3 regions of the Methylobacterium terrae genome follow, and region 3 is predicted to be linked to each of the others. Evidence: predicted binding sites of a transcription regulator. Region 3 holds the regulator's gene; each other region holds the start of a gene.
What was found. Region 3 encodes PhoB, which activates phosphate uptake and scavenging genes when phosphate is short. Its sites were predicted from a motif close to TGTCATNNANCTGTCAT; they were not measured.
Positions count from the first base shown of each region.

Region 1: DK419_RS17115 (UDP-2,3-diacylglucosamine diphosphatase) is a predicted target of PhoB. The motif match lies at 7,271-7,287, and genes of this name have one in related genera.
Region 2: DK419_RS11825 (calcineurin-like phosphoesterase C-terminal domain-containing protein) is a predicted target of PhoB. The motif match lies at 2,599-2,615, and genes of this name have one in related genera.

Region 1 is NZ_CP029553.1:3,718,974-3,728,996, reverse strand. Features, by position in the region: gene DK419_RS17150 (Lrp/AsnC family transcriptional regulator) at 24-488, opposite strand; gene DK419_RS17145 (1-aminocyclopropane-1-carboxylate deaminase) at 656-1,666, shown strand; gene DK419_RS17140 (glycoside hydrolase family 25 protein) at 1,904-2,764, opposite strand; gene DK419_RS17135 (DUF488 domain-containing protein) at 2,967-3,410, shown strand; gene cuyB (cysteate racemase) at 3,463-4,131, opposite strand; gene DK419_RS17125 (LysR family transcriptional regulator) at 4,221-5,123, opposite strand; gene DK419_RS17120 (glycosyltransferase family 4 protein) at 5,243-6,346, opposite strand; gene DK419_RS17115 (UDP-2,3-diacylglucosamine diphosphatase) at 6,343-7,230, opposite strand; gene DK419_RS17110 (DMT family transporter) at 7,506-8,489, shown strand; gene thiE (thiamine phosphate synthase) at 8,615-9,319, shown strand; gene thiD (bifunctional hydroxymethylpyrimidine kinase/phosphomethylpyrimidine kinase) at 9,333-10,023, shown strand, end outside.
Region 2 is NZ_CP029553.1:2,624,953-2,634,975, forward strand. Features, by position in the region: gene DK419_RS11815 (ligase-associated DNA damage response DEXH box helicase) at 1-2,018, opposite strand, end outside; gene arfB (alternative ribosome rescue aminoacyl-tRNA hydrolase ArfB) at 2,091-2,516, shown strand; gene DK419_RS11825 (calcineurin-like phosphoesterase C-terminal domain-containing protein) at 2,658-4,406, shown strand; gene DK419_RS11830 (chemotaxis protein CheA) at 4,511-5,452, opposite strand; gene DK419_RS11835 (SGNH/GDSL hydrolase family protein) at 5,642-6,370, shown strand; gene DK419_RS11840 (PAS domain-containing sensor histidine kinase) at 6,636-8,204, shown strand; gene recO (DNA repair protein RecO) at 8,250-8,990, shown strand; gene parC (DNA topoisomerase IV subunit A) at 9,131-10,023, shown strand, end outside.
Region 3 is NZ_CP029553.1:4,806,002-4,816,024, reverse strand. Features, by position in the region: gene DK419_RS22305 (P-II family nitrogen regulator) at 1-196, opposite strand, end outside; gene DK419_RS22300 (NAD(P)H-hydrate dehydratase) at 399-1,901, shown strand; gene DK419_RS22295 (PleD family two-component system response regulator) at 2,047-3,411, opposite strand; gene DK419_RS22290 (response regulator) at 3,440-3,820, opposite strand; gene DK419_RS22285 (DUF3572 domain-containing protein) at 3,956-4,240, shown strand; gene DK419_RS22280 (DNA polymerase IV) at 4,237-5,568, shown strand; gene DK419_RS22275 (cell envelope integrity EipB family protein) at 5,591-6,460, opposite strand; gene DK419_RS22270 (GcrA family cell cycle regulator) at 7,002-7,520, shown strand; gene phoB (phosphate regulon transcriptional regulator PhoB) at 7,782-8,483, opposite strand; gene phoU (phosphate signaling complex protein PhoU) at 8,555-9,274, opposite strand; gene pstB (phosphate ABC transporter ATP-binding protein PstB) at 9,355-10,023, opposite strand, start outside.

The sequences.
Region 1 (10,023 bases), 1.1 Mb from region 3:
GTACAGCGGCAACCACCGCGTTCTCACAAGCTGAGCGGGGCGTTGTCGATCACCTCCTTCATGACGAAGAAGGTCCGGGTCTGGCGCACCCCGGGCAGGGCGATGAGGATCTCGCTGTGCATCCGGTTGAAGTCGGCCATGTCCGAGACGCGGATCTTGAGGAAGTAGTCGAAGTCGCCGGCGACGAGGTGGCAGTCGAGGAGGGTCGGCATGGCGAGCGCCGCCGCCTCGAAGGCGGAGAAGCTCTCCGGCGTCGAGCGGTCGAGCACCACGCCGACGAGGACAAGCGAGCCGCGCCCGACCTTGTCCGGCGCCACCACGCCGCGCACGCCGCGCAGGTACCCCTCGTCGAACAGCCGCTGGGTGCGGCGGTGGCAGGTCGCCGGGCTGGTGTTGACGCGTTTGGCGAGGTCCGCGTTGCCGATCCGGCCATCCTCTTGCAGGAGACGGAGAATTTTCAGGTCGATGCGGTCGAGGCCCGCGCTCATGAGAGATCCTTCCAGCCCAAGGCCCGGATATGGACGGATCTAGCACGTGAACCGCCGATCCGGCGGGAAAAGACGTCAAACATCGCGCGATTTCGAGAACACCTTCCGGTGGATCACGGCTAGGATGAACGCGGCTTCCACACAGGACCCCGGCGATGATTCCTTCGATGCTGTCGCAGTTCGAGCGCTACCCCCTGACCTTCGGGCCGACCCCGATCGAGCACCTGCCGCGGCTGACCGCGCATCTCGGCGGCGACGTCGAGATCTACGCCAAGCGCGACGACTGCAATTCCGGCCTGGCCTATGGCGGCAACAAGCTGCGCAAGCTCGAATACATCGTGCCGGACGCGATCGCGTCCGGCGCCGACACCCTGGTGTCGATCGGCGGCGTGCAGTCGAACCACACCCGCATGGTGGCGGCGGTGGCGGCCAAGATCGGCATGAAGTGCCGGGTGATCCAGGAGGCCTGGGTGCCGCACGAGGACGCGGTCTACGACCGGGTCGGCAACATCATGCTGACGCGGATCATGGGCGCCGAGTCGCAGCTCGTGGATGAAGGCTTCGACATCGGCATCCGCGACAGCTGGAAGCAGGCGATCGAGGACGTGAAGGCCAAGGGCGGCAAGCCCTACGCGATTCCCGCCGGCGCCTCGGTGCACAAGTTCGGCGGTCTCGGCTATGTCGGCTTCGCCGAGGAGGTGCGCCGCCAGGAGGCCGAGATGGGCCTCCACTTCGACTACATCGTGGTCTGCACCGTCACCGGCTCGACCCATGCCGGCATGCTGGTCGGCTTCTCGGCCGATGGCCGGGCCCGCAACGTCATCGGCATCGACGCCTCCTGCACGCCCGCCCAGACCAAGGCGCAGGTGCTCGAGATCGCCCGGAACACCGCCGCGCTCGTCGGCGCCGGCGAGATCGTGGCCGACGACGTGGTGCTCAAGGAGGACTACGCCTACCCGGTCTACGGCGTGCCCTCGAAGGAGACCGTCGAGGCGATCCGCCTCGCCGCCCGGCTCGAGGCGATGATCACGGACCCGGTCTACGAGGGCAAGTCGATGCAGGGCATGATCGACCTCGTCCGGAAGGGCTTCTTCCCCAAGGGCTCGAAAGTGCTCTACGCCCATCTCGGCGGGGCGCCGGCGCTGAACGGCTACAGCTACACGTTCCGCAACGGGTGAGCGGGGACGATCCGCTCGTCCTCCCGTTCGCGACCTCATCCCGGGGCTTCGGTCGATCGACGATCGACTGACCGCGAAGGGGGGACCGCGGAGACCTCTGGAGCCCTCCTTCGAAGTCCAGCGGTCTTCGATCGCCCGTACCTCGGGACGAGGTCGAGGGTGGGACGAGACGATTTTCAAAGAGGAAGCCCGGCCGCTCGTCGCGGGCCGGGCTTCGTCGCCTCCGTCAGCCGTTCGTCACTTGTCCGTGCACAACCCCGCCGCCGAGAGCCGGCGATGGTGGCGCGGGTCGCAATCGGTCGCCAGGAACGAGGCCCACTCGGCTTTGGTGCCGTAGAAGGCGTTGCGGTCGACGTCGCCGCGCACGCCCGGCACCCGCCCGGTCGAGGTGAACTGCCACAGCATCCAGTCGCGGTTGGCGTAGCGCTGCTCCGGCTCGGCCGCGGTGGAGCGGACCCAGTGCGGATAATCCGGCAGCTCGCCCTCCAGCACGTCCTTGTGGAAGGTGATGTCGGTGTAGATGATCGGCCGCTTGCCGGTATAGGCCTCCATCTCCCTGAGCATGTACTCGGTCATCGCGAGGGCCTGGGCCTTCGGCAGCTTCTTGGGGCAGAGCTGCGAATGGCCGTTCCACTCGACGTCGAGGACCGGGGGCAGGGCGGTCGGGTCGTTGGGGACGTTGCGCTTGAACCAGTCCATCTGGTCCTTGGCCGAGCGGCACCAGAACACGAAGTGGTAGGCGCCCCGCGGCACCCCGGCGCGGCCGGCGCCGTCCCAGTTCTCGCGGAAGCGCTCGTCGACGTGGTCGCCGCCCTCGGTCGCCTTGATGTAGGCGAACTGGGTGCCGGCGCCCCGGACCGAGGCCCAGTCGATCGGGCCCTGCCACTTCGAGACGTCGATGCCCTGGATCGGGTGGTTCTTGGCCTTGGCGACGCCCGGATGGGGCTTCACGTCGCCCTTGGTGGGATAGAAATCGGCGCCGCCGCCGGCGCAGGCCGCGAGCGCGGCGAGGCTCGCGGCCGCGAGCGCGCGCCTGCCCCACAGGACACCGCGCGAGAGGACGGAGGACCACGGGGCGGAGGGGATCGTCGACTCCATCGGCATGGGGGCGCGGCCTGACTTCACGCGGAACACTATGGCTATTCGATGCGGTGGGGCCGGTTAATGGAAGCTTGACGGAATCGGGACGGAATTCCGAAACCCGTGGCGGATAAGCCACGTAACCATGCCCCGAGGCTCGCCCGGGCCTCGGCCATCGGGCATAAGCCTCCGCCAGCACTGAATTTTATCGGGACGGGACGTGGCCAAGGTTCTGTTTACCATCGGGTACGAAGGCGCCGATTCCGAGCGCGTCACCGCCGCCCTGCGCGATGCCGGCGTGGCTCGGCTCGCCGACGTGCGGGCGGTGGCGGCCTCGCGCAAGCGCGGCTTCTCGAAGAGCGCCCTCGCCGCCGGCCTGACCGAGGCCGGCATCGCCTACAGCCACCTGCGCAGCCTCGGCACGCCCAAGGCCGGGCGCGAGGCCGCCCGCGCCCACGATGCCGGCCTGATGCGGCGGATCTACTGCGACGAGGTGCTGGACACCGCGACCGGCGAAGCCGCCCTCGACGAGCTGGCGGCGCTCGCCGCGGCCGGCCCGACCTGCCTGCTCTGCTTCGAGCGCGACCCGGAGCGCTGCCACCGGCGGATCCTGAGTGAGCGGCTGGCGGGGAGGGGGTTTCAGGCGGTGGACCTGTTCGCGTGAGGCGTGGGGCCGATCCCGCGGCGGCCCCGCCGCGGGAGGTGCCGGACGCGGCTCAGGCGGCGAGGGCGGTCCCGGGCCGGCAGGCCGCCACGCAGGCCCGGGCCAGGGCTTCCGTCGCGTCGACCAGGCACGCCCGCAGCGGATCCTCCACCGCCGCGAGCGCCACCGGGATCTCGGTGCAGGCCATCACGACCGCCCCGGCTCCTGCCGCCGCCAGGGCCTCCGCTTCCCGACGCAGGATCGCCGTCGCCTCGGCGAGGCGGCCGGCCTTCACGAGCCGGATTGCGCGCATCACCGCGTCCTGCCCCCCGGTGTCGGGCAGCCCGCACGCGTAGCCGCGCAGGGCGAGACGGTCCTGGTAGATCCCCGCCGCGACGGTGCCGGTGGTGGCCAGGACGCCGATGCGGGCGCCCTCCGGCGGGCCGAGCCGGTCGGCCACCGCGTCGGCGATGTGCAGGATCGGCAGCGGCGTCCCGGCCTGCAAGGCGGCGTGCCAGTGATGGGCGGTGTTGCAGGGCATGGCAATGCACGTCGCGCCCGCCGCCTCCAGCCGGCGCAGGGTCGCGCGCAGGGCCGGAAGCGGATCCGGCCCCTCGCCGAGGATCGCGGCAGTGCGATCCGGGATGTCGGCGGCCGAGCAGACGACCATCCGGATGTGCTCCTGGTCGCAGGAGGCGGGCGTGTGGCGGATGACCTTTTCCATGAAATCGACCGTGGCCATCGGCCCCATTCCACCGAGAACACCGAGCATCGCGACCTCCTGTCCGCGGTGACGATGCGCGCCGCCCCCGGCCCCGGTCCAATGCCGTGTCAGTCCACCCCATTCGCGTTTCGCATAGTTTCGGCGGCGACGGCCTCGGCCGCCCGCCACACCGCCGAGACCGCGGCGCGCCGATGCGCGGCGTTGCGGTAGAGCCGGATCTCGAGCGGGAGCGCCTCGCCCGCGGCGACCAGGCGATCCTCGGCGAGTTCGCGGGCGACCAGGCTGCGGGGCAGCCAGGCGCGTCCGTGTCCCTCGAGCGCCATGAACTTCAGCGCCTCGGCCATCGCGTTCTCGTTGGTGTGGGCGGTCACGGCGGCATCCCCGCCCGTTCGGAATTGCGCGATAGCCGCCACGCGGCCGAGGAAGGAGTTCCGGCTGTAGCTCAGGAGAGGCAGCGCCGCGCCAGAACCCGGCAGCGCCGCGCTGTGCACCGCGACCAGGCTGTCCGCCCCGACCACGCGGTGGGGAAAGAGGTCGGGATCGAGCAGGATGCCGACGCTCGGGTGATGGAAGGTCAGCAGGAAGTCGTAGCCGCCCTCGGCGAGCGCCTGGATGCAGGCGTGGAAATCGTCCGGCAGGAGGCGGCTGCCGAGGGCGCCGGTCTGCGCCTCGATCCGTCGGAACCAGGACGGGAAGAAGGTGAGGGCGAGAGTGTGGAGCGCGGCGACCGCCACGGTCTGCGGGTCCGGCCGGGCGCTGGCCTGCAGGGCGGCGCGGGTGCCGTGAAGCTGCCGCACGGTCTCCTCGGCGGTCTCGCGAAAGTCCCGGCCGGCTTGCGTGAGCGAGGTCGGGTAGGTGCTGCGGTCGATGAGGGCGACGCCGAGCCACGCTTCGAGGGCCTGGATGCGGCGGCTGAAGGCGGATTGCGTCACGTGGCGCTCGTCGGCGGAGCGCGAGAAGCTGCCCGTCCGCGCGAGGCTGACGAAATCCTCAAGCCATTTCAGCTCCATGGTCGCGCCCGCCCGGGTGCCTTTCGCCGGCCTCCCGATCGCCGCCGCGGCGGCGGCGGCCCGGCGGGAGCCTCGCCGAGACGCAGTAAGGCAGCGCCGGGCCGCCTTGCAACCGGGCGTCAGCCCTCGCCCGCCCGCGGCAGCGGCGTCTGGCCCGGCAACGCCTTCGGCCAGCCCAGCCGCCGGCGCCGCGGCACGGAGGCGCCCTCCGCGTGGGCGCTCTCGATGTTGCCGTAGAACTGGTCGGCGCTCGCCGCCCAGGTGTAGCGCAGGGCTTCCCGGCGGCAGGCCGCGGGCGGGATCGCGAGCGCCGCGCGGGCCGCAGCCCCGAGGTCATGGTCGAGAACCCCGACGCCCGTACCCCCGATCACGTCGAGGGGGCCGGTGACCGGGTAGGCCGCCACCGGCAATCCGCTCGCCAGCGCCTCGAGCAGGACGATGCCGAAGGTGTCGGTCAGGCTCGGGAAGACGAAGACGTCGGAGGCCGCGTAGACCCGGGCGAGCGCCTCGCCGGTCAGCGTGCCGAGGAAGCGCGCGGCGGGAGCGAGGCCGGCGAGCCGCGCCCGGTCCGGCCCGTCGCCGACGACGAGCTTGGTGCCCGGCAGGTCGAGGCGCAGGAACGCCTCGACGTTCTTCTCGACCGCGAGCCGCCCGACGAACAGGAAGAACGGGCGCGGCAGCCCGGCGAGGCAGTCCGGCGGCGCCTCGCCGTCGCAGGGGCGGAACAGGTCGGTGTCGACGCCGCGGCTCCAGCGCATCAGCCGCCCGAAGCCGCGGGAGGCGAGGTCGCGCTCGAGCGAGGGCGTGCTCACCATCGTGCCGCTCGCAGCAGTGTGGAAGCGGCGCAGCCACGCGTAGCTCCAGCGTTCCGGCACCGGCAGGCGGGCGGCGAGGTATTCGGGGAAGCGGGTGTGGTAGCTCGTGGTGAAGGGCCGCCCCTGCGCCAGGCAGACCCGCCGGGTGGCGAGCCCGATCGGCCCCTCGGTGGCGATGTGGACGTGGGTGGGGGCGAGGCCCGGGAAGCGGGCCGCGACGCCCCGGGCGGTGACGAGCGACAGCCGGATCTCGGCGTAGCCCGGCAGCGGCACGCTGGCGAAGTCCACCGGCGTCAGCATCACCGGATCGTGGCCGCGCCGGCGCCCCGCCGTGACCATGTGCTCCAGCGAGCGGACGACGCCGTTGACCTGGGGGTGCCAGGCATCGGTCGCGACGAGGAGCCTCACGCGACGGCCCTGGTGCCGGCGGCGGGATGATCCTGCAGGGAGCGGGCGGCGGGCGCCAGTTCCTCGACCGGGGCGTGCGGGCGGGGGCGTGCGGCGAGGGGCTGCGCGGCCTCGGCGCCGCTCCGTCTCCACTCGGCGTAGCGGATCACCTCCATCGTGCCGTCGTAATGCTCGACCACCGCCGTGCAGGATTCGACCCAGTCGCCGGTATTGAGGTAGTGCATGGTGCCGACCATGCGGCTCGCCGCGTGGTGGATGTGGCCGCAGATCACCCCGTCGGCCTCGGCCCGCCTCGCCTCGGCGATCAGGAACTCCTCGAAGCGGCCGATGAAGTTGACGGCGTTCTTCACCTTCAGCTTGGCCCAGGCCGAGAGCGACCAGTAGGTCAGGCCGAGGCGCCGGCGCACCCAGTTGAGGTGGGTGTTGACGAAGAGCGCCGCCGTGTAGGCGCCGTCCCCGAGGAGCGCGAGCCAGCGGGCGTGGCGGACCACGAGGTCGAACTGGTCGCCGTGGATGACGAGGTAGCGCTTGCCGTCCGCCGCCTCGTGCAGCACCTGGTCCTGGATCTCGATGCCGCCGAAATGCATGTCGAGGAAGTCGCGCAGGAACTCGTCGTGGTTGCCCGGCACGTAGATCAGCCGCGACCCCTTGCGCACCTTCCGCAGCAGTTTCTGCACCACGTCGTTGTGCGATTGCGGCCAGTACCAGCCCGAGCGCAGCTTCCAGCCGTCGACGATGTCGCCGACGAGGTAGATCTCGTCGGCGTCGACGTCCCGCAGGAAGCCGAGCAGCAGCTCGGCCTGGCAGCCCTTCGTCCCCAGGTGGGTGTCCGAGAGGAACAGGGTTCGCACGCGAAGCGCGTCGGCGTCCTCGGCCACGTGCATTCTCCTTGGCGGCGTCTCGCGCCAGCCAAACCCCATTCGCGTATCACTTTGATGACGCGGGGGCGGAGCGTGGAACCTCGGCCGGGGAAGGCCGGCCCGACGTCGCAAACCTGAATTCGTTTGCGGAGATTTAAAGACCACCATGCGGATCGCGCAGGTCAGACGCTCGAGGAGCCCTCTACCTCGGCCGTGGCGATTCGTGGTTTTGACAGGACGCCCCGCCGCTTCTCCGCGGCGCGCACCTCCCCGGCTTCCCCAAGAAAAGCGCCCCGCCCATGGCAGCCCCCCTCGTCGTCCCCGGCCGGTCGGCCACCGGATCTGGCGCGTCGGGCCGCGCGGCCGCCCGGCCGTATCTCGGCATCGGGCTCAAGGTTCTCTCGGCGCTCGCCTTCACGCTGATGTCCGCCGGCGTGAAGATCCTGGCCGAGCGGTTCCCGACCGGCGAGATCGTGTTCTTCCGCTGCTTCATCGCGATCGCGCCGCTGCTCCTGTGGCTGCGCTGGCAGGGCAGCGTGCGCGACGCCGTGCGCACCCGGAACCTCAAGGGCCACGTGCTCCGCAGCATCATCGGCGCCTGCGGGATGTTCGCGGGCTTTGCCGGCCTCTCCTTCCTGCCGCTCTCGGATGCCGTGGCGATCGGCTACGCCTCGCCGATCCTCGTCGTGGTGCTGGCGGCGGTGGTGCTGCGCGAGCGGGTCCAGGCCTATCGCTGGGCCGGCGTCAGCGTCGGCTTCCTCGGGGTGCTGATCACGCTCGCCCCCCACCTCGAATTCGGCGGGGCGGGCGGCGGCGGCGCCACGGGTGCGCTGTTCGCGATCCTGGCGGCGGGCTGCTCGGCGGCGGCGACCATCCAGGTGCGCAAGCTCACCGGCACCGAGCGCACCGGCGCCATCGTGCTCTACTTCTTCCTGTTCACCTCGCTCCTCGGCCTCTCGACCCTGGCGCTCGGCTGGCGGATGCCGGGCCTCTTCGACCTCGCCCTGTTCGTGGTCGTCGGCGTGCTCGGCGGCATCGGCCAGATCCTGCTCACCGAGAGCTACCGCCACGGCGACGCCTCGCTGGTCGCCCCCTTCGAGTACACCACCATGCTGTGGTCGGTGCTGATCGGCTGGTTCGTGTTCGGCCAGCTTCCCACGCTGTCGATCGCGGTCGGCGGCGGCATCGTGGCGGTCGCCGGGGTGTTCGTGGTCTGGCGCGAGCGGCGCCTCGTCGTCGAGCGGGCCCGCGAGGCGGCGGCGGGCGGGGCGCGGGCGGGCTAGTCCGCGGGACCGTTGACGCCCCGGCGCGCTCGCCCTTACTCCGGGGGATCGGAACTCGTCCCCCGGTCCAGCAGGAAGCGCCCCATGCCCGCACGCCCCCATCCGCGCCGCGCGGGAGCCCCCCGGTGATCCCTGCGGGCAACCACGCGACCGTGCCGGTGGACCTGCGGCTCTACGGGCTCCTCGACGTCGGGGTGTGCGGCGGCGACGCCGACCACCTCGCCCGCATGGCGGCGGAGGCCGCCGCGGGGGGCTGCACGCTCCTGCAGTACCGCGAGAAGACCATCGCCGATGCCCGCGAGACCGTGGCGCGCCTGCGCCGGATCCACGCGGCGCTCCAGGGCAGCGGCGTGCCGCTCCTCATGAACGACCGGGTCGACCTGGCGCTCGCCGCCGGCCTCGAGGGCGTGCATCTCGGCCAGGAGGACATGCACCCGACGGACGCGCGCCGCCTGCTCGGCCGCGGCGCGATCGTCGGGCTCACCGTCAAGAACTCGGCCCAAGCCGACGAGCTCTACCGCCTGCCGGTGGACTACGCCTGCATCGGCGGGGTCTTCGCCACCACGAGCAAGAACAACCCGGACCCGCCGGTCGGGCTCGACGGGCTCAACCGCATCGTGTTCCGGGCACGCCTCGCCCGCGGCGCCGGCCTGCCGGTCGGGGCGATCGCCGGGATCGACCGCAGCAACGCCGCCGCGACGATCGGCGCGGGAGCGGACGGGATCGCGCTGATCTCGGCCCTGTTCGGCACCGGGCGCGACGTCGAGGCGCGGGCCCGCGACCTGCGCGGGGTCGTCGACGGGGCGCTCGCCGCGCGGGGCGCTGCATGACCGGGAACGCACGATGATCGCCGTCACGATCGCGGGCTCGGATTCCGGCGGCGGCGCCGGGATCCAGGCCGACCTCAAGACCTTCTCGGCGCTCGGCGTCTACGGCGCCAGCGTGATCACGGCGCTCACCGCCCAGAACACGCGGGGCGTGCAGGCGATCCACGACGTCGAGCCGGACTTCGTCGCCCGCCAGATCGAGAGCGTCTTCACGGACCTCGACGTGCGGGCGATGAAGATCGGCATGCTCGCGCGCATCCCGGTGATCGCGGCCGTGGCCGAGACCCTCGCCCGCCACGCCGCCGGCCTGCCGCTGGTGCTCGACCCCGTCATGGTGGCGACGAGCGGCGACCGGCTCCTCGCCGACGACGCGGTCGAGGCCCTGCGGGCCAGGCTCCTGCCCCACGCCGCGGTGCTGACCCCGAACCTGCCGGAAGCCGCGGTGCTGCTGGGGGAGGGGATCGCGACGGACGAGGCCGCGATGCTCGACCAGGGACGACGCCTCCTGGCGCTCGGGCCCCGGGCGGTGCTGATGAAGGGCGGCCACGCCGCCGGCCCGGAGAGCGTCGACCTCCTGATCGGGCCGGGCGAGAGCATCGTGCGCCTCGCGGGCCCGCGGATCGAGACCCGCAACACCCACGGCACCGGCTGCACCCTGTCGGCGGCGCTCGCCGCCGGGCTCGCCCGCGGCCTTTCCCTGCCGGACG
Region 2 (10,023 bases), 2.2 Mb from region 3:
TAATCGTTGGCGGCGAACCCGAGCGGCCGCATCCCGGCCCGTTCCAGCCGCCGCGTCAGCAGCATGCCGAGCGTCTGGTGGGCGAGACGCCCCTCGAACGGGAAGCAGGCGAGGTAGTAGCGGTTCGCCCGCGGAAAGGTCTCGACCAGGAGGTCGCGCGGGCCCGGCAGCACCGAGCGGCGGCGCTGCTGCACCAGGTAGTCGGCCACCTGCGCCGGCAGCCGGTCCCACTCGAACGGATCGGCGATCAGCGCCCGCACCCGGGCGGCGAGGAACGTCGAGAGCGGGAATTTCGAGCCGGCATAGCTCGGGATCGCCGGGTCGGTGCCGGGCGGCCCGCGGGTCACCAGGGCCTCGTCCTCGTGCAGGCCCTCGAAGCGCAGGATCTCGCCGGCGAACAGGAAGGTGTCGCCGACCGTCAGCGTCTCGGCGAAATCCTCCTCGATCTCGCCGAGCACGCGCCCGCCCGCCGGCAGCACCGAGCCGGGCTTCGCCCGGTTGCGTCGGGCGAGCCGCACCTTGACGGTGGTCGATTCGATGATCGTGCCGACATTCATCCGGTACTGCTGCGCGGTCCGCGCGTCGCGCACCCGCCACAGCCCGTCCGGCCCGCGCAGGATCTTGGCGAAGCGCTCGTAGGCGCCAAGCGCGTAGCCGCCGGTGGCGACGTAGTCGAGGACGAGCAGGAAGTCGTCGCGGGTCAGGTCCGCGTAAGGGGAGGCGGCCCGCACCTCGTCGTAGAGCGCGTCCTCGCCGAACGGCCCGGCGCACGCCATGCCGAGCACGTGCTGGGCCAGCACGTCGAGGGCGCCGATGCGGGGATCGGGCGTGTCCTGCGCCGCCTCCTCGACGGCGTCGAGGGCGGCGCGGCATTCGAGCATCTCGAAGCGGTTGGCCGGCACCAGGTAGGCCTTCGAGGGCTCGTCCATCCGGTGGTTGGCCCGCCCGATCCGCTGCATGATCCGGCTCGCGCCCTTCGGCGCACCGATGTTGATCACGAGGTCGACGTCGCCCCAGTCGATGCCGAGGTCGAGGGTCGCGGTGCAGACCACGGCGCGCAAGACGCCCGCCGCCATCGCGGCCTCGACACGGCGGCGCTGCGTGGCGTCGAGGGAGCCGTGATGGAGGGCGATCGGCAGGCCGTCGTCGTTGAGGTTCCAGAGTTCCTGGAAGGTGTATTCGGCCTGGAGCCGCGTGTTGACGAAGACCAGCACCAGCTTGTGCCGGCGGATCAGGTCGTAGACCGCCGGCATCGACTGCCAGGCGGTGTGCCCGGCGAGCGGCAGGGTGCGGCCGGTCTCGAGCATGTGCAGGTCGGCGCGCGCCCCGCCCGCCACGGTGATGAGGTCGGCCATCGCCGCGTCGGGATGCTGCGGCACCAGGTAGCGCCGGAGCGCGTCGGGCTCGCGCACCGTCGCCGACAGGCCGGTCGTCGCGAGGCCCGGGGCCAGCCGGTGGAGCCGCGCGAGGCCGAGGCTCAAGAGGTCGCCGCGCTTCGAGGTGACGAGGGCGTGCAATTCGTCGAGCACCACCCGCTTGAGGCCGCGGAAGAGCTCCGCCGCCTCGCGGTGGGCCACCAGCAGGGCGAGCTGCTCGGGCGTGGTCAGCAGGATGTGGGGCGGGCGCGCGACCTGGCGGCTGCGCTTGTGCGACGGCGTGTCGCCGGTGCGGGTCTCGATCCGGACCTTCGCGTCGAGGCCGATCCCCGCGACCGGCGCCTCGAGGTTGCGGGCGATGTCGACCGCGAGCGCCTTGAGCGGCGAGATGTAGAGGGTGTGTAGCCCTCCCTTGCCGTCGCCCTCCGCCAGCTCCACCAGGGTGGGGAGGAAGCCCGCCAGCGTCTTGCCGGCCCCGGTCGGCGCGACGAGCAGGGCCGAGCGCCCGGCCCGCGCCGCCGCCAGCAGGGCGAGCTGGTGCGGCCGCGGCGTCCAGCCGCGCTCCGCGAACCAGGCCGCGAAGGCGGCGGGAAGGGCGGGGGATGCGGGGACGGGCGGCGGGGGGGAGCGTTTCTTCGGCACGCCCTCCGATGTAGCGCGCGCAAACGTTTCGTGGGATGGCGGCGGTCGCGAACTGTTCTCGGGAGCGCCGTCGTGGGTCTCGCATGCACGCCCTGGATCACCCTCGACGAGTCCGAGCTCGACGAGAGCTTCGTGCGCGCCTCGGGGCCTGGCGGCCAGAACGTCAACAAGGTCTCGTCCGCGGTGCAGCTGCGCTTCGACGTCCGCCGCTCGCCCTCGCTGCCGAACGCGGTGGCGATCCGCCTGATGAAGCTCGCCGGACGGCGGCTCACGGCGGACGGCGTGCTGGTGATCACCGCCCAGACCCACCGCACCCAAGAGCGCAACAGGGCGGAGGCGCGCGAGCGCCTGGCCGACCTCGTGCGCGAGGCCGCCGTGCCCCCGACCCCGCGCCGCCCGACCCGCCCGACGCTCGCCTCGAAGAAGAGGCGGCTCGAGGACAAGGGACGGCGCGGCGACGTCAAGAAGCTCCGGGGCGGCAAGCCGGGGATGGAGTGACGATCGGTTCGATCGGCCACGGGAAACGACGATGGCGGGTGTCGGGACTGTCGCCGACCTGCCCCTGTCGGCGACGGCCCTGCGTCACCGAACGGTCGCGATGCCGTGATTCGCTGCCCGTTCGACGACGGAGACCGGGCGATGACCGAGCGGACGACCTTGACGCGGCGCGACACGGTGGCGGGCGCGGCCGCCCTGGCGCTCGCCCCCCTGGGACATGATCTGGCGGCCCGGGCGCAGGGCGGCAGCGCTCCCGCGCAGGCCACCGGCCAGGCAATCGGCATCGTCTACGAAGATCGCGGGGCCAAGGGCCGGCGCGGGCCCGGCGATCCGGGCCTTCCCGACGTGCTGGTCTCGAACGGCCGCGAGGTGGTCCGCACCGACGCCGAGGGACGCTACGCCCTGCCGGTCGGGGACGAGGCGGCGCTCTTCGTCGTCAAGCCCAGCGGCTTTGCCCTGCCGCCCGGGCCCGACGGCCTGCCGCGCTTCTCCTACCTGCACCAGCCCGCCGGCACGCCTCCGGACCTGGCCTTGCGCTATCCCGGCATCGCGCCGACCGGGCCGCTGCCGGCCTCCGTCGATTTCGGCCTGGTGCGCAGCCCGGAGAGCGGCGACTTCGACGTCGTGCTGTTCACCGATCCGCAGCCGGAGAGCCACGCCGAGCTGACCTTCGTGCGCGACACCGCGGTCGCCCGGCTGCTCGGCACCAGGGGCGAATTCGCCAAGGCCGCGTTCGGCATGACGACCGGCGACGTGCTGTTCGACGACCTGTCGCTCTATCCGCGCCAGAACCGGATCATGGCGCAGATCGGCGTGCCGTGGTTCCACATCGGCGGCAACCACGACCTCAACTTCGAGGCGCCGGACGCGCGCCACGCCCGCGAGACCTTCAAGCGCACCTTCGGGGCGCCGTACTACGCGCTGGAACACGGCGGCGTGCTGTTCGTGATGCTCGACAACGTCCACTACCTCGGCGCCGCCACCGCGACGGCGGGGCGGGGCGGGCGCTACGAGGGCCGGATCGGCGAGCGCCAGCTCGCCTTCGTCGAGAACCTGCTGCGGCAGGTTCCGGCCGACCGCCTGGTGGTGGTGGCGATGCACATCCCCCTCGTCACCGATCTCGGCCCCGACGACCCCGGCATCAGCACCGCCGACCGGGCGCAGCTCCTGGCGCTGCTCGCCGGGCGTCCGTCGCTCAGCGTGTCGGGCCACACCCACACCACCGAGCACCATTATCTCGGGCCGGACGGCCGACCCGGAGCGACGGGCGAGGACGCCCACCACCATCACATCCTCACCGCCGTCTCGGGCTCGTGGTGGAGCGGGCCGCCGGACCGGCGCGGCATCGCCACCGCCGACAGCCGCGACGGGACGCCGCACGGCTTCCACGTGCTGAGCGTCGCCGGCGGGCGGCGGTACACCACCCGCTACGTCCCGGCGAGCGACGATGCGGGCCGCCAGATGCGGATCGTGCTGGAGAGCCAGTTCCACTCGGCCGACCTCGCGCGCCTGCCCGACACCCGGCTCTACGAGCTGCTCGGGTCGACGATCCCGGCCGAGAGCGCCGGTGCGACCAACGTGGTGGTCAACCTGTTCGACGGCGGACCGCGCAGCCGGGTGTCGTTCCGGATCGGCGACCGCCCGCCCGTGCCGATGGCGCGGGTGCGCCGGCCGGACCCGTTCGTCGTCGCGCTCTACGCCCGCAACGCCGCGACCCGGAAATCCTGGGTCAAGGCGGAGCCGTGCTCGCACCTCTGGGTCGCGCGCCTTCCGCGGGACCTGCAGGCCGGCACCCACCGCCTCACCGTCGAGGCTACGGACGAGTACGGCCGGCCGCACCGCGACGGGCTGGTGCTCGAGCTCGTGGACGGGGCGGCCCGCGCCGGGTAGCGCTCAGCCCGTGCAGAGGGGCGTCAGGGACCTCTGCTCGGCCTCATCGCGAAATCTCGCCGCCGAACCGGCGTCCACGTCGTGAACGGCCGGTGCGACGATGCTCAGAGCCGGCTCGGGAACGAGATCACCGCGTCGACCGTGTCCTTGATCGCGCGCCCGGCCGGGGCGAGATCCGGCATCGGCACGCCGAGGAAGCGGGTCGGCTCCTCCGGCGGCGCGGACGGCGCCGGGGCGGCCTGCGCGGCGGCGGTCCGCTGGTGCGCGTCGCGCCGGGGCGCCGGCTTCTCCGCCACCTTCTCGACCGGACGCTTCTCGGGCGCGGCCCTCTCGCCCTTGACCTCGCGCACCGGCGCCGGCTTCTGCGCCTTGTCCACCGCCGCCGTCTCGCGCGGTGCGGCGGGCTTCGCCTGAGCGGTCTTCTCGGGAGCGGGCTTGGCCTCCACCGCCCGGACCGGCGGCAGCGGCGCCGCCTCGGGCAGACGGGGACGCGCCGTCACGGCGGCCTCGCGGGGCGGGCTCGCCGGGCGGGGCGTCGCGGCGACCGGGCGCGGGGGCTCCGCGGCCTTCGGCAGGGCGGAGGGCATGGGCTGGAACGGGGCGGCGGTCCCGGTCGCGGCGACCTCGGAGGCGGGCGTCCAGGCGCTCGGCGGGACGGCGGGCTTCGGATCGAGCAGGGCGGCCGGCCGCGCCGCGGGCGGGACCGCGGCGGCCGCCTGCACCGGCACGGGATCCGGGATGGGCATCGAGGCGGGCGGGATCGCCACCTGCCGCACGGCCGGGGCGGGCGTCGTGCGCAGGGCCGGAACCCCGTCCTTGATCTCGGGCATGTCGGCGACGCGGCCGAAATGCACCTCGGTCGGCCGCGGCCGCAGCATGTCGCTGAGCGTCGGATAGGCCGCTGCCGCGAGGCCGGCGCAGCCGCCGATGCCGACCACGGCCAGGGCCGCCAGCACCGCCGGACGGCCGAGGCGCGCGCCGGCGCGCTCGAGCGGGTCCTTGCGCGGCTGGCGCACCTCGGACGGATCGATCTCCACTGGCATCATGGCGCGGGCTCTCCGGTTACCTGCCCTCAACCATGAAGAGAACCGCCGAATCAGGCGTGAAGATGTCGGGGAAAAACGCAAGCCTGTGGATAACGGGCCGACGACCGGCCCGAGGGGGAGCACGATTGACTCGCCGCGGGGAGGCGGCGCTTGTACCCCGGGGGCGTCGGGATCGGGACGCGAGGACGGGTGCAGAAGAGAGCGATGATCGGCGCCGGGCTGGCCGCGGCCGTCCTGGCGGCCGGAGCCACCGCGTTCCTGGTGAGCCGGCACGGCGCCGGCGGCGGGCAGGGCGTGGCGGCCTTCCGCGAGGCGCGGGCCTTCGCGGTGTCCGGCCTGCTGAAGCAGGTCGAGGGGCCCTACGCCCTGCTGCTCGGCGATTCGCAGATCGAGCGGCTGTACCTCCCGAGCCTGTGCGGGCATCCCGTCGTCAACGCGGCGATCGCGGGTACGCGGATCTCCGGCCTGCGGGCCGTGGCCGGCTGGATCGCGCTGCCGCGACCGCCCGAGACGATCGTGGTGACGATCGGCACCAACGACCTCACCCTGCGCCAGCGCACCGGCCATTCCGACGCGACCGAGCGTTTCCGGGCGGAGGCCCGCGCCTTGTTCGCCGAGCTGGCACCCCGGGCCCGGCGCGTCGTCGCGACCGCGGTCCCGCCGATCGATGCCGGCCGCCCCGGCGTCACGAAGTTCTACGACGCCGCCGCCGCCGCCGCCTACTCGGCGATCCTGTCGGAGGAATGCGTCCGGGCCGGCTGCCGCTTCGTCGACGCCTTCGCGGACCTGCGCGACCCGGCCGGCCTGAGCCGGTCGCCGGACGGGGTCCATCTCGGCCTCGATATGGCGGCGCGGGACGCCATCGCGGCGCGCCTCGAGGCGGCGGCCTGTCCCGCCGCCCCGGCCCGCTCGCCGTGAATCTCGCGCACATCGCCGCGCGGCGGCAAGTGCCGGGATGTTGTCGCCGACGTTCCGGCAGATCACGGATCCGCGCGGATTTCGAACGGGAAATCTTCGGCGGCCTATCCCGGGCACTTGGACAAAGCGCGCCCTTAGGTTAGCAGGGGCGTGTTTCGGGTCTGCCCGATTCGGCTGGCGCTGCGGGCAGCGCGGTGGGACCATGACGAGCCATCGGGCAGGCACCGGTCTTTCCCGGGCGCGGCGTGATCGAGACGGAGATCTGATGACGGCGCGGATCGCGCACCTGTTCGATGGCATCCCGGTCGACGGACCGGGCCGTGCCGTCGACCGTGCGCCGCCGGTGGGCGAGCCCGGGATGAGCGGGCTGCCCTCCCGCGTGATCCTCGACGCGCTGCCGCAGAAGATCTGGATGCTCGACCGCGACGGCGCGGTGCACTTCGCCAACCGGGCGGCGCGGGAGATCGGTGCGGGCCAGGGCGAGCCCGACGGCTGGGACGGGGCGGTGCACCCGAAGGACCGCGCCCGGGCGGCGGCGGCGCGCGCCTCGGCGCGCGAAACGGGCCAGCCCTACGACCTGACGATCCGCCTGCGCGACGCCAGCGGGCGCTGGCACTGGCACCAGACCGACCTGGTGCCGATCCGCGACGGCGCCGCGATCACCGGCTGGATGATGACGGCCGCCGACGTCGACGACGTCGTGGCCGACAACCAGGCGCTCGAGGCCACGACCAACCTTCTGCTCCTCACCCACAAGGCCGCCGGCGTCGGACTGTGGGACTGGAACATGCGCAGCGGCGCCCTCTCCCTCTCGGCGGAGGGCGCACGCCTGCACGGCCTGTCGGCGCAGGCCTGCATCATCACCTCGTCGGCCTGGACCGGCCTCGTCCATGCCGACGACCGCTCCACGTTGTGGGACGCGGTGACCAAGGCCGTCACCACCCGCACGCCGTTCTCGGTCGATGTCCGGGTGACGGCCGAGACCGGCGGCATCCGCTGGATCCAGAGCCTCGGGCGCGTCCTCGACGACGCGCACGGCCTGAGCGGGCGCATCGTCGGCCTCACCCTCGACATCACCGCCCGCAAGCGGGCCGAGCAGGCGCTGGCCAACGCCAAGGACGGGGCCGAGCAGGCGAACCGGGCGAAGTCGGACTTCCTGGCGATGATGAGCCACGAGATCCGCAACCCCCTCAACGCGGTGCTCGGCTACACCGAGCACATGCTCAGCCGCTCGCGCGAGCCGGAGACCCTGCGCCACCTCGCCGCCGTGCAGGAGGCGGGCGAGATCCTGATCCGGGTCGTCGACGACGTCCTCGACGTGGCGCAGATCGAGGCCGGCCAGGTCGCCCTCGATCCCGAGGCGTTCCTGCTCGCCGATCTCCTCGAGGGCACCGCGGCCGTGGCACGGGGCGCGGCATCCCGCAAGGACGTGGCGGTCGAGGTCGTGCGCGATCCCGCGACCCCGACCCTGGTGCTCGGCGATGTCGGGCGCCTGCGCCAGGTGCTGCTCAACCTCCTCACCAACGCGGTGAAGTTCACGCCGTCGGGCCGGGTCGTGCTGGCGGTGAGCCCCGAGAGCGGCCGGGGCGGCGAGGGGAGGCTGCGCTTCTCGGTGAGCGACACCGGCATCGGCATGTCGGCGGCGCAGCAGGAGCGGCTGTTCGTGCCGTTCGGCCAGGGCGACGAATCGATCCGGCGCCGCTTCGGCGGCAGCGGCCTCGGCCTGGTGATCTGCCGCCACCTCGTCGAGCTGATGGGCGGGCAGATCGGCGTCTCGAGCGAGCCGGGGCGCGGCACGCGGATCTGGTTCTCCGTGCTGCTGCCGCCGGCCTGAGGCAGCCGGTTCGGTTTCCCGCCGCGAGACACTATCTAGCCTCCCATGCAGTGGACGGATGACGGGCTGGTCCTCGGGGCGCGGCGGCACGGCGAGGCCGGGGTCGTCCTCGAACTGATGACGGCCGAGCACGGCCGGCATCTCGGCCTCGTGCATGGCGGACGCTCGCGCCGGATGCAGCCGGTGCTCCAGCCCGGCAACCTGGTGCGGGCGGTGTGGCGGGCGCGGCTCGACGAGGGGCTCGGCGCCTACGCGGTCGAGCCGATCGAGAGCGCCAGCGCCCGGCTGATCGGCTCGCGCCTCGCCCTCTACGGCATCGGCTACGCCGCCGGGCTGATGCGGCTCCTGCCCGAGCGCGATCCCCATCCGGCGCTGTTCGCCGCCGCGAAGGTGCTGATCGCCCACCTGCACGAGCCCGAGGTGGCGCCGGCCCTGATGGTGCGATTCGAGCTCGCGATGCTGTCCGAGCTCGGCTTCGGCCTCGACCTCTCGGCCTGCGCCGCCACCGGCACCAACGAGTACCTCGCCTACGTCTCGCCGAAGAGCGGGCGGGCCGTCAGCGCCGCCGCCGGCGAGCCCTGGCGCGACCGGCTGCTCGCGCTGCCCGACTTCCTGGTCGACCGACCCGACCGGCGCGGCCTCAACGTGCCGACCGAGCGGGAGGTCAAGCAAGGCTTTACCTTAACGGGTTATTTCCTCGATCAGCACATCTGGGGCCCGCGCGACACGCCCGAGCCGGAGGAGCGGGTGCGGTTCGTCGCGCTCGGCACCGCCGGGGCCGGGTGAGCCCGGTCGGGGCCTGTGCGCGGTCCGGGGAGCCTCAGGCCGGTTGCGCGGACGGGTTGTCTCCCGTTCCTGGCAATCGGCGAATGTTCGTGTTATGTTCTGGTCTTGAGACCGCCGAAATCGTGAGTTGACGTCCGCCCATGGGAAAGCCCTTCGAGCCACCCTCCGACCGCGACGGGATCGAGAACGTCGACCTGAAGGCGGCGCTGGAGGAGCGCTACCTCGCCTACGCGCTCTCGACCATCATGCACCGGGCGCTGCCCGATGCCCGCGACGGCCTGAAGCCCGTGCACCGGCGCATCCTGCACGCGATGCGGCTCCTGCGCCTCGATCCCGGCAGCGCCTACAAGAAATGCGCCCGCGTCGTCGGCGACGTCATCGGCAAGTACCATCCCCACGGCGACGTCGCGGTCTACGACGCGCTGGTACGCCTCGCCCAGGACTTCGCCCAGCGCTATCCGCTCGTCGACGGCCAGGGCAATTTCGGCAACATCGACGGCGACAACCCGGCGGCGCAGCGGTACACTGAGTGCCGGATGACCGAGGTCGCCCGCCTGCTGCTCGCGGGGATGGACGAGGACGCGGTCGACTTCCGCCCGAACTACGACGGGCAGGAGGAGGAGCCGGTCGTGCTGCCGGCGGCCTTCCCGAACCTGCTCGCCAACGGCTCGCAGGGCATCGCGGTCGGCATGGCGACCTCGATCCCGCCGCACAACGCGGCGGAGCTGTGCGACGCGGCGCTCTACCTCATCACCCATCCGTCGGCGACCTCGGAGCAGCTCACCACCTTCGTCAAGGGACCCGATTTCCCGACCGGCGGCATCGTCATCGATTCGGCCGCCTCGATCGCCGAGGCCTACCGCACCGGGCGCGGCGGATTCCGGGTGCGGGCGCGCTGGCAGAAGGAGGATCTCGGCCGCGGCACCTGGGCGGTCGTCGTCACCGAGATCCCCTACGGCGTGCCGAAGGCGCGGCTGATCGAGAAGATGGCCGAGCTTCTCCAGGAGAAGAAGCTGCCGCTGCTCGCCGACGT
Region 3 (10,023 bases):
GCAGCACGATCTCGAGCTTCACCTTGGGCAGGAAGTCGACCACGTACTCGGCGCCCCGGTAGAGCTCAGTGTGGCCCTTCTGGCGGCCGAAGCCCTTGGCCTCGATCACCGTGATGCCCTGGAGGCCGACCTCCTGCAGGGCCTCCTTCACCTCGTCGAGCTTGAAGGGCTTGATGATCGCTTCGATCTTCTTCATGCCGGGCGGGCCTGGTCTGCAACGGTTCCGGCGGCCTTCCTAGCATCGCGCCGCGCCGACCGCCACGGGGGATTTCCCGTGACCGGACCGAGAATGCCCAATCGGTAAGCAATTTCTGCGCGTTTGTTGCGCAACTCGCCGTTCTCAAGCCCGGCGCCGCGGCGACGCCGCCGCGTCCGGGCGCTTCTCGGAGTAGGATGCGATGGCCGGGACCGAGCTCATCACCACCGACGAGATGCGGCGCGCCGATGCCGCAGCGATCAGTGCCGGCACGCCCGGCCTGACCCTGATGCACCGGGCGGGCAGTGCCGTCGCGGAGCGCGCCCGGGCGCTCGCCGGCGACGGACCGGTTCTCGTCCTGTGCGGGCCGGGGAACAACGGCGGCGACGGGTTCGTCGCGGCGAGGCTCCTGGCGCAGGCCGGCCTGCCGGTCGAGGTCGCGCTCCTCGGATCGGTCGAGGCGCTCGGGGGCGACGCCGCGGCCGCTGCCGCCGAGTGGGCCGGCCCGGTGGCGGATGCCGTCCGCGCCGAGCCCGGAGGTTTCGCCCTGGTGATCGACGCCCTGTTCGGGGCCGGCCTGTCCCGCCCGATCGAGGGCGAGGCAGCCGCCCTCGTCGCGCGGGTCAACGGGGCGGGCGTGCCGGTGCTCGCGGTCGACGTGCCCTCGGGCCTCGACGGCGATACCGGGGCGCCGCGCGGCGCCGTCGTGACGGCGACCGAGACCGTGACCTTCGTGCGCCTGAAAGTCGGCCACCTGCTCCTGCCGGGCCGGCGCCTGTGCGGGCCGGTCTCGGTCGCCGAGATCGGCATCCCGGATTCGGTGGTCGAGGGACTCGGGGCGCGGGCCCACGTCAACGGGCCTGACCTCTGGGGCGGCACCTTCCCGCACCTCGCGCCGGACAGCCACAAGTACACGCGCGGCCACGCGGTGGTTTTGTCGGGCCCCGCCTACCGCACCGGCGCGGCGCGGCTCGCCGCCCGCGGGTCGTTGAGGATCGGCGCCGGCCTCGTCACGATCCTGTCGCCGCTCTCGGCGCTGCCGGAGAACGCCGCCCAGCTCACCGCGATCATGCTGCGCCCCTGCGACAGCGCCGACGACCTCGACGACGCGCTCACCGACGAGCGCCTGAACGCGATCGTCGCCGGCCCCGGCCTCGGCACCGGCGCCCCGACCCGCGACCTCGTGCGGGTCGCCGCGGAAGCCGGGCGCGGCCTCGTCCTCGACGCCGACGCCCTGACGAGCTTTTCCGGGAAAGCCGACGAACTCGTCGAGATGATCGCGGCCGGCGGGGCCCGGGCGGTCGCGACTCCGCACGAGGGCGAGTTCGCGCGGCTGTTCAAGGGCGTGGCCGCGGTACCGGCGGAGGGTTCGAAGCTCGCCCGGGCGCGGGCCGCGGCGGCCTTCCTCGACGCCGTCGTGGTGCTGAAGGGCGCCGACACGGTGATCGCCGCTCCCGACGGCCGCGCCGCCGTCAACTCGAACGGCACGCCCTGGCTCGGCACCGCCGGCAGCGGCGACGTGCTGTGCGGCTTCGTCGGCGGCCTGCTCGCGCAGGGCATGGAGCCCTTCGAGGCCGCCGCCGCCGCGGTCTGGCTCCACGCCGCCGCGGGCCGCCGGCACGGGCCGGGACTGATCTCGGAGGACCTGCCGGAGCTGATGCCGGCGGTGCTAAGGGAGTTGCTGGAGGGGCTCGGGCGGGTGTAACCGGCCCGCGCCGATCGCCCCCTCGCGCACCCTCATCCCGGGCATCGGCGCGGCCGGGAACCCGGGATGGCCAAGCGGGCGCCGGAGCCGTGGAGCGGGCGCCGGAGACGTGGAGCGGGCGGGCGGGACGGGGTCGCCCCTCCCCTCACGCCGCCGCGGCGACCACGCGGTTCCGGCCGGCCTGCTTGGCCTGGTAGAGCGCGAGGTCGGCGCGCTTGAGCATCTGGGCCGGATCGTCGTCCCCCGGCTGGCGGATCGCGACGCCGATCGAGACCGTGACGTCGATGGCGCAGGTGCCGCGCTGGACCTGGAACGCCGCCGCCTCGATCCGCTCCCGGATGCGTTCGGCGACCTGGCGGGCGGCATCGAGCCCGTTATCGGGCACCACCACGACGATCTCCTCGCCGCCGAAGCGCGCGACGACGTCGATGCCGCGGGTCTGGGCCCGGATGCGGGCGGAGAACTCCTTCAGCACCTCGTCGCCGGCATCGTGCCCGAAGCGGTCGTTGATCGTCTTGAAGCGGTCGATGTCGAGGATCAGCAGCGCCACCGGCCGATCGCGCAAGGATGGCTCGGAGAACAGGCCCGCGAGGTAGCTGTCGAGGTAGCGCCGGTTGTGCAGGCCGGTGAGCCCGTCGGTGACGGCGAGGTCCATCGAGGCCTGCACCGACTCGCGCAGGGAATGCGAGAAGCGCTTGCGCTTCACCTGGGTGCGCACCCGCGCCACCAGTTCGTTGCGGTCGATCGGGCGGACCAGGTAGTCGTGCACGCCGAGGTCGAGGCCGCGCATGATCCGGGCGCGGTCGTGCGGATCGGCCAGCATCACCACCGGCACGGTGCGGGTGCGGTCGAGGGAGCGGAGCTGGCTGCACAGGCGCAGGCCGTCATGGTCCTGCAGGTCGAGGCTGACCAGCACCACGTCGTAGTCGCCGGCCTTGACCCGGTCGAGCGCCTCCTGCGGCGAGGCCACCGTCTCGACGCAGTGGTACTGCCCGAGCGCCGCGGCCAGCCGCTCGGCGGAGGAGCGGCGGTCCTCGACGATGAGCACGTTGGCGTTGTGCCCGGTCTCGGCGGTGGCCGCGGCGAGGGGATCGCCGACGCGCGAGGCCATGGCGCGGCTGCGCAATTCGTCGGTCACCGCCTTCAGGCGCACCAAGCTGCGCACCCGGGCCATCAGGGCGGTGTCGTCGATGGGCTTCGTTAGGAAGTCGTCGGCGCCGGCATCGAGCCCGCGCAGGCGGTCGCTCGGCTGGTCGAGGGCGGTCACCATCACCACCGGCAGGTGCGCCGTCGTCGGCGTCGACTTGATCCGGCGGCAGACCTCGAACCCGTCCATCCCCGGCATCATCACGTCGAGCAGCACGATGTCGCACAGGCCCTTCTCGCACACCGCGAGGGCGTCGGGCCCGTTCATCGCCGAGACGACGTCGAAATACTCGACGGTCAATTTCGTCTCGAGCAATTTGATGTTCGGAAAGAGGTCGTCGACGATGAGAACGCGTGCCGACATGGAAGGTCAGGCCTCTCTCAGCTGTGGCTCAGCTCTGGCGCTCGTCGCCGACATAGGTGCGGACCGTCGCGAGGAACTTCGCGACCGAGATCGGCTTCGACAGGTAGGCCTCGCAGCCCCCCTCGCGGATGCGCTCCTCGTCACCCTTCATGGCGAAGGCCGTGATGGCGATCACCGGGATGGTCTTGAGCTCATCGTCCTCCTTGAGCCATTTAGTGACCTCGAGGCCCGACACCTCGGGGAGCTGAATGTCCATCAGGATCAGGTCCGGCCGATGCCGGCGCGCCAGCTCGATCGCCTCGATCCCGTTGGCCGTCTTGAGGGTCGCGTAGCCGTGAGCCTCCAACAGGTCGTTGAAGAGCTTCATGTTCAGCTCGTTATCCTCGACGATGAGCACCGTCTTCGTCATGGCTCACTGTCTCCGGCGCTCCAGCGGGCCGCGTCACACCCCGGCAGCAACCGGAACCGCAACACTGTTAAGCGGCACATGTTGATGAAACGCAAATTCGATGGATTTGCCAGGGGGTCCGATCCCCGTGGCGGAGTGCTGAGTGAATCCGCCGCGGAGGCCCTGGGCGCCCGCGTCTTCGGCTACGTCACCGGCGATCCGGGCCGCCTGCTGCGGTTCATGGAAAGCGCCGGCCTGTCGCCGGATGCGCTGCGGCAGGCGGCGAACGGACCGGAGCTCGTCGCCGGCCTCCTCGACCACGTGGTGGCGGACGAGGAGCTGCTGCTCGCCTGCGCGAGCGCCCTCGAGGTGCCGCCCGAGCGGATCACCCAGGCCTGGCGCCGCCTCGGCCCGCCGGACCCGGACGAGTTCGGGGCGTGAGCGGGGCCCCGTTCTGCCGCGATTGCGGCGCGGGGGCCGAAGCCGGGGCGCGGCGTTGCCGGGCCTGCGGCTCGCCGCGCCTGCTCGCCCACCCGGAGCGGGACGCGCTCGCCATCGCGCACGTCGATTGCGACGCCTTCTACGCCGCGGTCGAGAAGCGCGACGACCCCTCCTTGCGCGACCGGCCGCTCATCATCGGCGGGGGCCGGCGCGGCGTGGTCTCGACCGCCTGCTACATCGCGCGGATCCGCGGCGTGCACTCGGCGATGCCGATGTTCCGCGCCCTCGAGGCCTGCCCGGACGCGGTGGTGCTGCGGCCCGACATGGAGAAGTACGCCCGGGTCGGCCGCCAGGTGCGGGCGATGATGCAGGACCTGACGCCGCTGGTCGAACCGGTCTCGATCGACGAGGCCTTCCTCGACCTCTCCGGCACCGCGCGGCTGCACGGCGCCTCGCCGGCGGTGACGCTCGCGCGCTTCGCCCGCCGGGTCGAGGCCGAGGTCGGCATCACGGTCTCGGTCGGGCTCGCGCCCAACAAGTTCCTGGCCAAGATCGCCTCCGACCTCGAGAAGCCGCGCGGCTTCTCGATCATCGGCCGGGCCGAGGCCGCGTCCTTCCTGGCGCCCCGGCCGGTGCGGATCCTGCCCGGCATCGGCCAGGCGGCGGCCGAGCGCCTGGCAGCGCTCGGCATTCAGCGGATCGGCGACATCGGCCGGACCGCCCCCGAGCGGCTGCACGCGGGCCTGGGGCGCGATGCCGGCCGCCTCCTGGCGCTCGCCCGCGGCGAGGACCCGCGCCGGGTCCAGCCCACGCGCGAGACGAAGAGCGTCTCGGGCGAGACCACCTTCGCGGAGGACCTGCGCCGCTTCGAGGACCTGCGGCCGGTGCTGTGGCGGCTGTGCGAGAAGGTCGCCCGGCGCCTGAGGCGGGCGGAGCTGGCGGCGGCGAGCGTCACGCTGAAGCTGAAGGACCGGGATTTCCGCCTGCGCACCCGCACCCGCTCGGGCCTCGCCCCGACGCAGGTCGCCGAGCGGCTGTTCCGCCCCGCGGAAGCGCTGCTGCGCGAGGCCTGCGACGGGACCGCCTACCGGCTGATCGGGGTCGGCGCCGGCGACCTGTGCGGCGCCGCCCATGCCGACCGCGGCGACCTCGCCGACGTCTCGGCCGTGCGCGACGCCAGCCGGGCGGCGGCGATCGACGCCTTGCGCGAGCGCTTCGGCGCGACGGCGGTGCAGCGCGGGCTCGGCTTCGCCCCCCAGGGCGAGGCGCGCGCCCCGTCGGGCCCGGAGAGTGCCGGCAAGGCGGCGCCGAAGCGCGAACCGCGCTGACGGCACCGGCTCGATCGGCTCCCTACTTGCAGTCCTTGCTCTCCGGCGTGAGGTCGATGCGCGACAAGTCGCCCTTGAGGGAGAACTCGCCGTAATCGAGGCGCAACGCCCCGCTGACGCCGTTCTCGTAGAGGTCGAAGGCGAGGACGTAGACCGGGGTGCGCTCCCCCTCCCCCGGCGAGAAGTAGCTCAGGGTCACCGGCCAATGCGGCATCGTCGCCATCGCGCCCTGGCGCAGGACGGCGTCGGCCGGCACGGTGGCGGGTTTTGCCGAATCCGATCTGGCCGCGTCGGGCTTCGTCGCGTCGGGCTTCGTCGCGACCGTGCGCTGCGCGCCGATCACCGCCAGGGTGTCGTAGACCTTGCGGCCGTCGTCCGAGCCGTCGAACACCTTCACGGCGACGGTGGACTGCCCGGCCCGGGCGGCCTCGATCAGGCGCTTCATGTGGGCGGCGGGAAACAGCACCTCGCCGGGCACCGCCATCTCGCCGCGCTTGGGCTGCTTGAGGGTGATGTCCACGCCCTTGTCGCCGCGCTCGGCATTGCCGTCGACCGGCGCGGCGGCCTTGCCGTTGAGGTCGGATTGGGTGCGGAAGCGGAAGCTGCGGCCGTCGCCGCTCTCGAAGGTGGTGTTGCGCAGGTCGGAGGTGCGGGTGCCGCTCTCCGAGCTCTCCAGCACCGTCACCTGGCGGTACTGCAGGGCGAAGCCCTTGCACGCGTCGCCGGTGAAGTCGAACACGATCCGGCCGCGCGCGCCCTCGACCGCGCGGGTACCGGAGCTGCCGGACAGCGACAGGTCGTAGACGGCGCGATGGGGCGCGAGGTGCACGGCATCGGCCGCCAGTGCGGGCGGCGCGAGCGCGAGCAGGACGCACGCGAGGGCTGTTCGCATGAGGTCTCCCGGGGCGGCCGTCGGTACTGGCGTCGGCCCTGTTGGTCGCCTCAAGATAGGCCCCGCCCCGGCGCCCGGCAACGTGCCGGGCGAAGCCGGCCGGGGCCGGGCCGTGGCGCCGCTGCCACGCTTGCCGAAGACCGGGCCGGAAACCCGTGCTCGTCGCGTGCCGCAGCCCCGGCGCAACCCGGGCGCGATGGACGGCACGGCGGGACGAAGCCCCGCAAGGGAGCGAACAGCGCCTTGATGAAAAAGGATTATTCCCGGCCGCACCGTCGTCCCGCCCAGGCCGTGCGGTGGATTCTCGGGTCCATCCGGGCGGCCCCGGCGGGCCGGTCCGCCGCGGGGAAAAACTAACTCGGCCGGGGCCGGACTCTTGCGCGGATGTTAGGCCGTCCTGTAGGTTCACCCCCGTCGCCACCGCCCGAGGCGTGGCGGCGATCACCAGCAGGATCGGACGAGTCCAACGCGCGGTCGAACGGCGGGCCGCTCGCGTCTGCGCGTCGATTCCATGGGTGATGTCGGGGGAGTGGAGGCGGCGATGATGGAAGCGGGTCCGGGCTGGACGAAGGAGCGCGTCGAGCTCCTCAAGCGCCTGTGGAGCGATGGCCGGAGCGCCAGCCAGATCGCCGCCGAGATCGGCGGCGTCTCCCGCAACGCCGTCATCGGCAAGATCCACCGCCTCGGCCTCGCCGGCCGGGTTCTGAAGGCGAACGGCGCCGCGCCGGCCGGCGGCCGGCGGCCCCGGGCCGAGACCGATGCGCCCCTCGCCGAGACCCCGTCCGTGCTCGCGCCGGCCCCGCCGGCCCTCGCCCTCATCAAGCCTCACGCCGCCACGCCGTCCGCCTCGGTCGCGCTGCCGGAGAGCGCCCGCGTCACCATCATGGAGCTGCGGGAATTCATGTGCCGCTGGCCGATGGGCGACCCGTCGACGCCGGATTTCCGCTTCTGCGGCGACCGCGCGATCAGCGGACTGCCCTATTGCACCCACCACAGCCGCATCGCCTACCAGCCCGCCGCCGAGCGCAAGCGCGACCGCAAGGTCGTCGGGTTCCGCTAGCCCCGCACGGCCGGAGGCGGCGCACCCGCCGCTTCCGATGGGTTGACGATATCGCTCAAATCCTAACGATTCCTGTCCGGCCGCCGCCGGTGCCGGGCGCATCACGGGCCGTTCGTCCCGCCCCCGATGCCGACCTCGGCCGTCGCCCCGGGGCCGCGCCGAGGCTCGCCCCGCGATGGCGATGGAGGGGATCGGGTCCGTCGGCCGAGTTCCGTCGTCCCGGGCCGGACGAGTTTCCGTCCGGAACGGCCGATGCCCGCCTCACGCGTCGGGCGCGAACATCTCGTCGAAGGAGTAGCCCGAGCCGCGCACGGTGCGGATCGGGTCGGTGTCCCGGCCGCGGTTGATCGCCTTGCGCAGGCGGCCGATATGCACGTCGACCGTGCGCTCGTCGATGTAGACGTCGTGGCCCCAGACGCCGTCGAGGAGCTGCTCGCGGGAGAAGACCCGGCCGGGGCTCTGCATCAGGAACTCGAGCAGCTTGAACTCGGTCGGGCCGAGATGCAGCTCGCGCCCGTCGCGGCGGACGCGGTGGCTGACCCGGTCGAGCTCGATGTCGCCGGCGACCAGGAGGTCGGCGACGTGGGCGGGCTTGGAGCGGCGCAGCAGGGCGCGAACCCGGGCCAGCAGCTCCGGTACCGAGAACGGCTTGACGATGTAGTCGTCGGCGCCGGTGGCCAGTCCCCGCACCCGGTCGCCCTCCTCGCCCCGCGCGGTCAGCATGATGACCGGCAGCCGCTCGGTCTCGCGTCGGGCGCGGATGCGCCGGCACAATTCGATGCCCGACAAGCCGGGCATCATCCAGTCGAGGAGGACGAGGTCGGGCACCTGCTCGCGCAGGCGGATATCCGCCTCGTCGCCCCGGGCGACGGCGTCGACCTCGAAGCCCTCGGCCTCGAGGTTGTAGCGCAGGAGGAGGGTGAGGGCTTCCTCGTCCTCGACGATCAGGATGCGGGTACTCATCGCGGGCACTTCAGGCGGGGATCATGGGTGGGGGCCCGCCGGGCCCGAAGGCCCGGACGGGCGTGTCGCCCTCAGGCGTCGGCCTGGTTGTCGAGGGTGGCGAAGCTCGAACGGTCGTTCTTCGGACGATCGGTCGTCAGCGTCTCGCCGGTGGCGAGGTAGTGGATCGTCTCGGCGATGTTGGTGGTGTGGTCGCCGATGCGCTCGACGTTCTTGGCGCAGAACAGGAGGTGCGTGCAGAACGTGATGTTGCGCGGATCCTCCATCATGTAGGTCAGCAGCTCGCGGAACAGCGAGGTGTAGAGCGCGTCGATGCCGCCGTCCCGGGCCCAGACGTCGAGGGCCGCGACGGTGTCCTGGGTGGCGTAGGCGTCGAGCACGTCCTTGAGCTGGCCCTGGACCAGCTCGTTCATGTGCTCCACGCCGACGACGATCTTCTGCAGCTGGACCTGGTCGCTGATAGCGACGACGCGCTTGGCGACGTTCTTGGCGAGGTCGCCGATGCGCTCGAGGTCGCCCGAGACGCGGATCGCCGAGATCGTCTCGCGCAGGTCGATCGCCATCGGCTGGCGGCGGGCGATCAGGAGGATCGCCTTCTCCTCGATCTCGCGCTGCAGCCCGTCGAGGCGCTGGTCGACCGCGATCACCGCCTGGGCGAGGCTGGCGTCGCGGCGCAGGAGCGCCTGGCCGGAATCGGCCACCATCTTCTCGGCGATGCCGCCCATCTCGGCGATGCTGCGCCGCAGGTTCTGCAGCTCCTGGTCGTAGGAGGTGACGATGTGGCTCGACATGGATTTTCGACTCCCCGCGGTGAGGTGGAGTGTAGGGCGCGCCGGCCCGGAGCCGGGCCGGCGGAACGGCTCCCGGATCCTCAGCCGAACCGGCCGGTGATGTAGTCCTGGGTCTGGCGCTTCGTCGGGTTCATGAACAGGCGGTTGGTCGGACCGTACTCGACCAGCTCGCCGAGATACATGAAGGCGGTGAACTGCGAGATGCGCGCCGCCTGCTGCATGTTGTGGGTGACGATGGCGATGGTGAACTCGGTCCGCAGCTGCTCGATCAGCTCCTCGATGCGGCCGGTCGAGATCGGGTCGAGGGCCGAGGTCGGCTCGTCGAACAGGATCACCTCCGGGCGCTGCGCCACCGTGCGGGCGATGCAGAGGCGCTGCTGCTGGCCGCCGGACAGGCCCATGCCGGACTGCTTCAGCTTGTCCTTCACCTCGTCCCACAGCGCGCCCTTGCGCAGGGCCTCCTCGACGCGGACGTCGAGGTCGGCCTTGCCGAGGCGCTCGTAGAGCCGGATGCCGAACGCGATGTTGTCGTAGATCGACATCGGGAACGGGGTCGGCTTCTGGAACACCATGCCGACCCGGGCGCGCAGCTCGTTGAGGTCGATCGAGGGATCCAGGATGTTGCGGCCGTCGAGCAGGATCTGCCCTTCCGCGCGCTGCTCGGGGTAGAGGCTGTAGATCCGGTTGAAGGTGCGCAGCAACGTCGACTTGCCGCAGCCCGACGGCCCGATCAGCGCCGTGACCTGGCG